DNA from 2 places in the Stenotrophomonas sp. K-6 genome. Region 1 is predicted to be linked to the other one. Evidence: predicted binding sites of a transcription regulator. Region 1 holds the regulator's gene; the other holds the start of a gene.
What was found. The regulator HrcA, encoded in region 1, represses chaperone genes, less so after heat shock. The targets are predictions, from matches to a motif close to TTNGCACTCNNNNNNNNNGAGTGCNAA.

Region 1 (4,209 bases):
GCCCAGCTCGCCGATCAGGGTGGTGGTGGTGTCCGACAGGGCCTTGGCGGCCTTCCGGCGGCTGGCGCTGAGTACATCGGCCACGCTCTTCCACTGGCCGGCGGCACGGTCGATCTCGCCGGCCAGGGCCTGCAGGCGCTCGTCGGCACCGCGCAGCTGCTCCACTTCGGCTTCCATGGCGTCGCGGTGCTCGCCCAGCGCTTCCATCGGCACGCGGTGCTTGCGCGCGAGGTCGTGCAGGCGGCCGAGACGGCGCTCGATATCCTCGAACTGCTCCGGGTCGGCATCCAGGTCGTCATGGACGCGGTCGAGCAACGACAGCGCTTCGTCCAGCTGGATGGCGGCGCTGTCGAGCAGGGCATCGACCTCGCCGAGCCGGCTGTCGTGTTCGGCCACGCGGGCCAGGTCATGGCGGGTCTGCTGAAGCAGCTGCAGCACCGAGACCTCGTCATCGCCGTTGAGGCGGCTGACCGCCACGTCGCAGGCGCCGATCAGCGCGCTGGCATGGGCCTGGCGGCGGTGGCTGCTGCCCAGGGTGGCGATCGAGGCCGGGTCCAGGTCTTCGCGCTTGAGCTCGCTGAGCTGGTGTTCCAGATAGCCGATCCGGTCGCTCACGTCGCCCTGCCGCGAGAGCGCCTCGGCTTCATCGACCAGCGCTTGCCAGCGTGCCGCGGTCTGGCGGACCTGGGCGCGCTCGGCGTCGTTGCGGGCGAAGGCGTCCAGCAGCGAGAGCTGGGAGGGGCGCGAGAGCAGGGCCTGCTGTTCGTGCTGCCCGTGGATTTCGACCAGCATGCTGGCCAACTCGGTCAGCTGGGTCAGCGTCACCGGGCGGCCGTTGATGAAGGCGCGCGAGCCACCGTCGGCGCGGATCACCCGTCGCAACTGGCACTGTTCTTCGTCGTCCAGCTCGTTGTCGCGCAGCCACTGGCGGGCCGGGGCGTCGGCCAGCGGCGCGAATTCGGCCGAAAGCTCGGCGCGCGCGGCGCCGTGGCGGACCACGCCGCTGTCGGCGCGCAGCCCGGACAAAAAGCCCAGCGCGTCCACCATCAGCGACTTGCCCGCGCCGGTTTCACCTGAGACCACGGTCATGCCGGCGCCGAATTCCAGCTCGGTGGCGCGGACGACCGCGAAATCCTTGATCGATAGATGTCTAAGCATGGTCTACGTTGTACACGAGGGGCGTCTCCAAGCCGCGCACGCTAGCATGGGCCGGGGGCGTCTCCAATGACTTGCCAACGCCCCGTGCAGCCATTATCTAAGTGGGCGTCTCACAGGCTGATTCCATGCATCCTTCCGCGTCACATCTCGCGCCACGCGCCCGCCATCTGCTGCGGACGCTGATCGCCCGCCACATCCAGGATGGCGAGCCGGTCGGCTCGCAGACGCTTGCCCGGCATGCCGGCCTGGACGTCAGCCCGGCCACGATCCGCAACATCCTGGGCGACCTGGAAGACCTGGGGCTGCTCAGCTCCCCGCATACCTCCGCCGGCCGGGTGCCGACCGCGCACGGCTACCGGGTGTTCGTGGACAGCCTGGTCAAGATGCAGCCGCCGGGCGAGGGCGAGCTCAGCCGCCTGCGCACCGAGCTGGCCACCGGCACCGGCACCCAGGCCCTGCTCGGCAGTGCCTCGGAGCTGCTCTCGGCGATGAGCCATTTCGTGGGGGTGGTCAGTGCCCCGCGCCGGGAGCAGTTCGCGTTCCGGCATATCGATTTCGTGGCGCTGGACGCGCGCCGGGTGCTGGCGATCCTGGTGTTCGCCGACAACGAGGTGCAGAACCGGGTGATCGAGCCGCGCCGGGCGTTCAATCCCGGGGAGCTGGAGCAGGTCGCCAACTACCTCAATGCCAACTGCGCCGGGCGACCGCTGGCCGAGATCCGGGCCCGGCTGCTGCTGGAGCTGCGCGATGCGCAGTCGGAAATGGAGCAGCTGCTGGCGCACAGCATCGAACTGGCCGAGCAGGCGATGGTGCCGCCGGCCGATGACATGGTGCTGGCCGGGCAGACCCGGCTGATGGGCGTGCAGGACCTCTCAGACCTGGAGCGCCTGCGCGAGCTCTTTGACGTGTTCGCCAGCAAGCGCGAGATCCTGCAGCTGCTCGAGCGCACCATCCAGGCCCCGGGGGTACGCATCTTCATCGGCGAGGAGACCGGGGTGATGCCGCTGGAAAGCGTCTCGCTGGTCACCGCCCCGTACTCGGCCGACGGTCAGGTGCTGGGCGTGCTGGGGGTCATCGGCCCGAAGCGGATGGCCTACGACCGCATGATTCCGCTGGTGGAAGCCACCGCCCAGGTGCTGGGGGCCGCGCTGGGGTCCCCCGCTGGCGGCGGATTGTCCCGCGATCGCGCATAAAGCGGCCCTGGACTCTTGAATCCCGTAGCCGCGCCCACATAGGGGTGGGTGGAGGCGGAGAGTCACCGCCAAGGATCCGGAAATGAACCAAGATCAGTCAGATATCGCATCCCAGAATCCCGCCGGCGAGCCGGCCGCTGAGCCGTCCCTGCAGCAGCAGCTGGACAGCCTGCACAACGAGCTGGCCTTGCTGCGCTCGGAGTCGCTGCGCGAGCGCGCCGACCTGGACAACCAGCGCAAGCGCGTTGCCCGCGACGTGGAACAGGCGCGCCGCTTCGCCAATGAAAAGCTGCTCGGCGAGCTGCTGCCGGTGTTCGACAGCCTCGACGCTGGCCTGAACGCCGCCGGCAGTGAGCCGAGCCCGCTGCGCGAAGGTCTCGAACTGACCTACAAGCAGCTGCTCAAGGTCGCCGCCGACAATGGCCTGACCCTGCTCGACCCGACCGGTCAGACCTTCAACCCGGACCACCACCAGGCCATCAGCCAGGTCGACGCGCCCGGCGCGGCGCCCGGCAGCGTGGTCCAGGTGTTCCAGAAGGGCTACCTGCTCAACGACCGCCTGCTGCGGCCGGCGCTGGTCGTGGTGGCCCGCGACTGATCCTCGGGTCGCTCAGCCGGGCATGGCCCGGCGCGTCGACCGGACGCTGAACGCGTTGGGTCGCCATCGGACACTGTGTTTGATGGACGGCTTGAAAGTGTTCGCAGCGTCCCACACATCCCATTCATAACCCGGCAGCTGCCGGATGTACCCAGAACTTTCAGGAGTCTCCCTCATGGGCAAGATCATTGGTATCGACCTCGGCACCACCAACTCGTGTGTGGCGATCATGGACGGCGGCAAGGCCCGCGTCATCGAAAACGCGGAAGGCGATCGCACCACGCCGTCCATCGTCGCCTACACCAAGGACGGCGAAGTCCTGGTCGGCGCCTCGGCCAAGCGCCAGGCCGTGACCAACCCCAAGAACACCTTCTACGCCGTCAAGCGCCTGATTGGCCGCAAGTTCACCGACGCTGAAGTCCAGAAGGACATCGCGCACGTGCCCTACGGCATCCTGGCCCATGACAATGGCGATGCCTGGGTGCAGACCAGCGACGGCAAGAAGATGGCCCCGCAGGAAATCTCCGCCCGCGTGCTGGAGAAGATGAAGAAGACCGCCGAAGCGTTCCTGGGTGAGACCGTCACCGAGGCCGTGATCACCGTGCCGGCCTACTTCAACGACAGCCAGCGCCAGGCCACCAAGGATGCAGGCCGCATCGCCGGTCTGGAAGTCAAGCGCATCATCAACGAGCCGACCGCTGCCGCCCTGGCCTATGGCCTGGACAAGGGTGACGGCCGTGACCGCAAGATCGTTGTGTACGATCTGGGCGGCGGCACCTTCGACGTGTCGATCATCGAGATCGCCAACGTGGACGGTGAGAAGCAGTTCGAAGTGCTGGCCACCAACGGTGACACCTTCCTGGGCGGCGAAGATTTCGACAACCGCGTCATCGAGTACCTCGTCGATGAGTTCAACAAGGACCAGGGCATCGACCTGCGCAAGGATCCGCTCGCCCTGCAGCGCCTGAAGGACGCCGCCGAGCGCGCCAAGATCGAGCTGTCCACCAGCCAGCAGACCGAAGTGAACCTGCCGTACGTCACCGCTGACGCGTCGGGCCCGAAGCACCTGAACATCAAGCTGACCCGCGCCAAGCTGGAAGCGCTGGTGGAAGACCTGATCAAGAAGTCGATCGAGCCGTGCCGCATCGCGCTGAACGATGCCGGCCTGCGTTCGAGCGACATCGGTGAAGTGATCCTGGTTGGCGGTCAGACCCGTATGCCGAAGGTGCAGCAGGCCGTGACCGAGTTCTTCGGCAAGGA
Region 2 (4,209 bases), on a different contig from region 1:
CTCGGACTGGCCGGTTTTGGCATCTTTACCGCCTTCATAACGGATCGCCATGTACATCACCGCACGCGCCATATCGCCCTTGCGGTGGCCCCACACTTCGAACGAGCCGCCATTGCCGTCCGGCGTGCGCACCCAGTTGGAGGTGCCCGGGTAGCCCCCGCTGCCACCCCCGAAGCCATTGTTGGCCTCGGTCGCGCGTTCACCGCAGTTGCTGTCGCATTTGGCAAACGGCTTGTTGCCGCGGTCCGCATTCCACTGCGCATCGGTCAGATACAGCATGTGGGTGTCGGTATAGGGCGCATACGGCAGGCCCTTGTCGCCGGTGGTGCTGGCAAAGCCCAGCGAGTTGGGCCAGGTGTGCTCGCGGTTGTAGGTCAGCCCGCTGCCGGTGCCTGCGCGCCCGCTGACCTTGGTGTAGCTGCGGTTGCGGTAGGCATCGAGGATCTTGCCGCTGTCGTTGGGATCTTCGTCGGCGATTTCCAGGATGGTCCAGGTGCTGGTGCCCGAGCCGCTGTAGGGGTAGGCGGTGTGCCCCTTGATGGTCTCGTGCAGCGAGCAGCGCAACTGGCTGGGGGTGGAGGTGTTGACCCTGCCGTAGTACTCGCCCGGAGTGCCAGGGTTGCCCGGATCGGGCGTGGTGGCGGTGGCCACGGTGAAGGCAATGCGCGTATCGGCGGCCGGGCGGGCGCCCTGGGCATCCTTCACGCGGGTGGCGCGGATGTCGAAGCGGCAGGCTTCCCCCGCCACCAGCGCGGTGTTGGTGGCCAGCGTGAAGCGGGTGCCGGTGGTCGGGTGGCTCAGCGCGACCGTGCCGGACTGGCCGCAGCTCAGCGCGAAGGCGCCGGTGGACAGGGTGACCGGCTCACTGAAGGTGACGCTCAGGTCGGCGGCAGCCGGGAAGGTGCTGGCGCCCTGCTCGGGCGTGGTGGCAGTGACCGAGGGCGCCGTATTCGGGCCGGTCGGGCCGCCGCCGCTGAAGGTCTGGCCGTGGTTGCAGGCGCCGAAGGTCTGCGTGGCCGATTCGGCCCAGGTGAAATGGGCGTATTGGCTGCCGGTGCCGGTCAGCTGCAGGGAGGTGCCCGGGGCGGTGCTGTTGGACTCGCTGACCGGGATGTTCTGGCTGGTCAGGCCCGCGGCGGGGCCGCCGGCAGCGGTGATGGTGCCCTCGTAGCTGAGGAACTGGACCACCTTGCCGCTTGCATCGACCAGGGCGATGCCGTCATTGGGACCGTTCTGGATCCCGTTGGTCGGGTAGCTGACCGTGGCCAGTCGGGCGCTGCCGCAGCTGGCGGTGCCGGCCGGGACCGCATTGTTGGCGTACACCGCGGCGGCTGAGGGGTTGCTGCCGTTGTAGAGATAGAGCCGGTAGCCGGACAGGTCTTCACCGGCGGTGGCGACCACTTCGATCGCCTCGCCGACGTCCCCGGCCGGGGTGCTGTCGTCGTAATGCAGTTCATTGATGAATACATCGGCCCGGGCCGGGCTGGTGGCCAGCACTAGCAGACAGGCCAGGGACAGCGGCGTCAGCAACCTCATCTACGACTCCTTGTGATTGGTCAATGCCGATCGAATCTACGCAATCCAGATGACACATCGATTGGTCTGTCGGATTCAACCTTTCGCATTGAGAACTGCGTCAAACATTCACGCGCGGACCCGGATCGGCGAAAAAAACCGTCCGCTGGCCCTTGAAAGGGGAGGGGCCAGCACCATCTCTGCTCTGTCCCGCACCGTCGGGTTTTTTCGTGAGCGTGGCTGGCAGTCGCCCTGTGCGAGTGCTAACATCGCCAGACTTTCCTAGACCAATCAACAACTTAAAAGGGTCTCACATGAGCATCAAGCCGCTTCATGACCGCGTCGTAGTCAAGCCGATCGAAGCCGACGAAATCTCGTCCGGCGGCATCGTGATTCCGGATTCCGCCAAGGAAAAGTCGACCAAGGGTGAAGTCGTGGCCGTCGGCCCGGGCAAGCCCCTGGACAACGGCAGCGTGCGCGCGCCGTCGCTGAAGGTCGGTGACAAGGTCATCTACGGCCAGTACGCCGGCAGCAGCTACAAGTCCGAAGGCGTCGAGTTCAAGGTCCTGCGCGAAGACGACATCCTCGCCATCGTCGGCTGAGTGATGCGGCCGGCCCCGTGCCGGCGCTTCCGCACTTCCTCCCGTTCAAGCAGCCGGGCATCGCCCGGCTCTACATAAAAAGGTAATCGCAATGGCTGCCAAAGATATTCGTTTCGGTGAAGACGCCCGCGCCCGCATGGTTCGCGGCGTCAACGTTCTCGCCAATGCCGTCAAGGCCACCCTGGGCCCGAAGGGCCGCAACGTCGTGCTCGAGAAGAGCTTCGGCGCGCCGACCATCACCAAGGACGGCGTCTCCGTCGCCAAGGAAATCGAACTGGCTGACAAGTTCGAGAACATGGGCGCGCAGATGGTGAAGGAAGTTGCTTCGCGCACCAACGATGACGCCGGCGACGGCACCACCACCGCCACCGTGCTGGCCCAGGCCCTGATCCGCGAAGGCGCCAAGGCCGTCGCTGCCGGTATGAACCCGATGGACCTCAAGCGCGGTATCGACAAGGCCGTGATCGCCGCCGTCGCCGAGCTGAAGAACATCTCCAAGCCGACCGCTGACGACAAGGCAATTGCCCAGGTCGGCACGATCTCGGCCAACTCGGACGAGTCGATCGGCAACATCATCGCCGAAGCGATGCGCCGCGTGACCAAGGAAGGCGTCATCACCGTTGAAGAAGGCTCGGGCCTGGACAACGAGCTGGACGTCGTCGAAGGCATGCAGTTCGACCGTGGCTACCTGTCCCCGTACTTCATCAACAACCAGCAGTCGCAGACCGCTGACCTGGACGATCCGTACGTGCTGCTGCACGACAAGAAGATCTCCAACGTGCGCGACCTGCTGCCCGTGCTGGAAGGCGTCGCCAAGGCCGGCAAGCCGCTGCTGATCATCGCCGAAGACATCGAAGGCGAAGCGCTGGCGACCCTGGTGGTCAACACCATCCGTGGCATCGTGAAGGTCGTGGCCGTCAAGGCACCGGGCTTCGGCGATCGTCGCAAGGCGATGCTGGAAGACATGGCCGTGCTGACCGGCGGCACCGTGATCTCCGAGGAAATCGGTCTGTCGCTGGAAAAGGCGACGATCAAGGACCTGGGCCGCGCCAAGAAGGTGCAGGTCTCCAAGGAAAACACCACGATCATCGATGGCGCAGGCGAGAAGGCCAACATCGAAGCGCGCGTCACCCAGATCAAGACCCAGATCGAAGACACTTCCTCGGATTACGACCGCGAAAAGCTGCAGGAACGCGTGGCCAAGCTGGCCGGCGGCGTTGCCGTGATCAAGGTCGGTGCCTCGACCGAAATCGAAATGAAGGAAAAGAAGGATCGCGTCGACGACGCCCTGCACGCGACCCGTGCAGCCGTTGAAGAAGGCGTGGTCCCGGGCGGCGGCGTTGCGCTGGTCCGTGCGGTCACCGCGCTGAGCGGCCTGAAGGGTGCCAACGAAGACCAGAACCACGGCATCCAGATCGCCCTGCGCGCGATGGAAGCCCCGCTGCGCGAAATCGTGGCCAATGCGGGCGAAGAGCCGTCCGTGATCGTCAACAAGGTCAAGGAAGGCACCGGCAGCTTCGGCTACAACGCCGCCACCGGCGAGTTCGGCGACATGCTGGAATTCGGCATCCTGGACCCGACCAAGGTGACCCGTTCGGCGCTGCAGAACGCGGCCTCGATCGCTGGCCTGATGATCACCACCGAAGCGATGGTTGCCGAAGCCCCGAAGAAGGATGACGGCGCTGGCGCAGCTGGCGGCGGCATGGGCGGCATGGGTGGCATGGGCGGCATGGACTTCTGATGTAGATGCCGGCCATCGGCCGGCACGCATCGGAGCGGTAGGTGCCAACCGTTGGTCGGCACCTGCCATGCGCCAACGCAGTACAGAAAACCCCGCCGGAAGGCGGGGTTTTTTTGTGCGTGCATCACCGGCTCACAGCGCGCTGGTCGGCACTTGGACTTCCTCCTGCAGCCAGCGCAGGAACGCCGCGATGGCCGGGTTTCCCTCGGCGCCGGGCAGGCCACCGGCAACAGCACCGGCGCCGCCAGGGGGCGTGAGACCAGGCCGGGATACTCACCGAGACCGTGGCGGATGGCGATGTCCGCGTGGCGTTCGGTGAACCGCCCCAATCGCGGCACCAGCCAGGACGCG

Region 2: AC13F7_RS01590 (co-chaperone GroES) is a predicted target of HrcA. The motif match lies at 1,756-1,782, and genes of this name have one in related genera.

What each region holds. Positions count from the first base shown of each region.
Region 1 is NZ_JBSPUC010000002.1:290,814-295,022, reverse strand. Features, by position in the region: gene recN (DNA repair protein RecN) at 1-1,158, opposite strand, end outside; gene hrcA (heat-inducible transcriptional repressor HrcA) at 1,284-2,351, shown strand; gene grpE (nucleotide exchange factor GrpE) at 2,434-2,949, shown strand; gene dnaK (molecular chaperone DnaK) at 3,125-4,209, shown strand, end outside.
Region 2 is NZ_JBSPUC010000001.1:364,642-368,850, forward strand. Features, by position in the region: gene AC13F7_RS01585 (endonuclease) at 1-1,536, opposite strand, end outside; gene AC13F7_RS01590 (co-chaperone GroES) at 1,830-2,117, shown strand; gene groL (chaperonin GroEL) at 2,209-3,858, shown strand.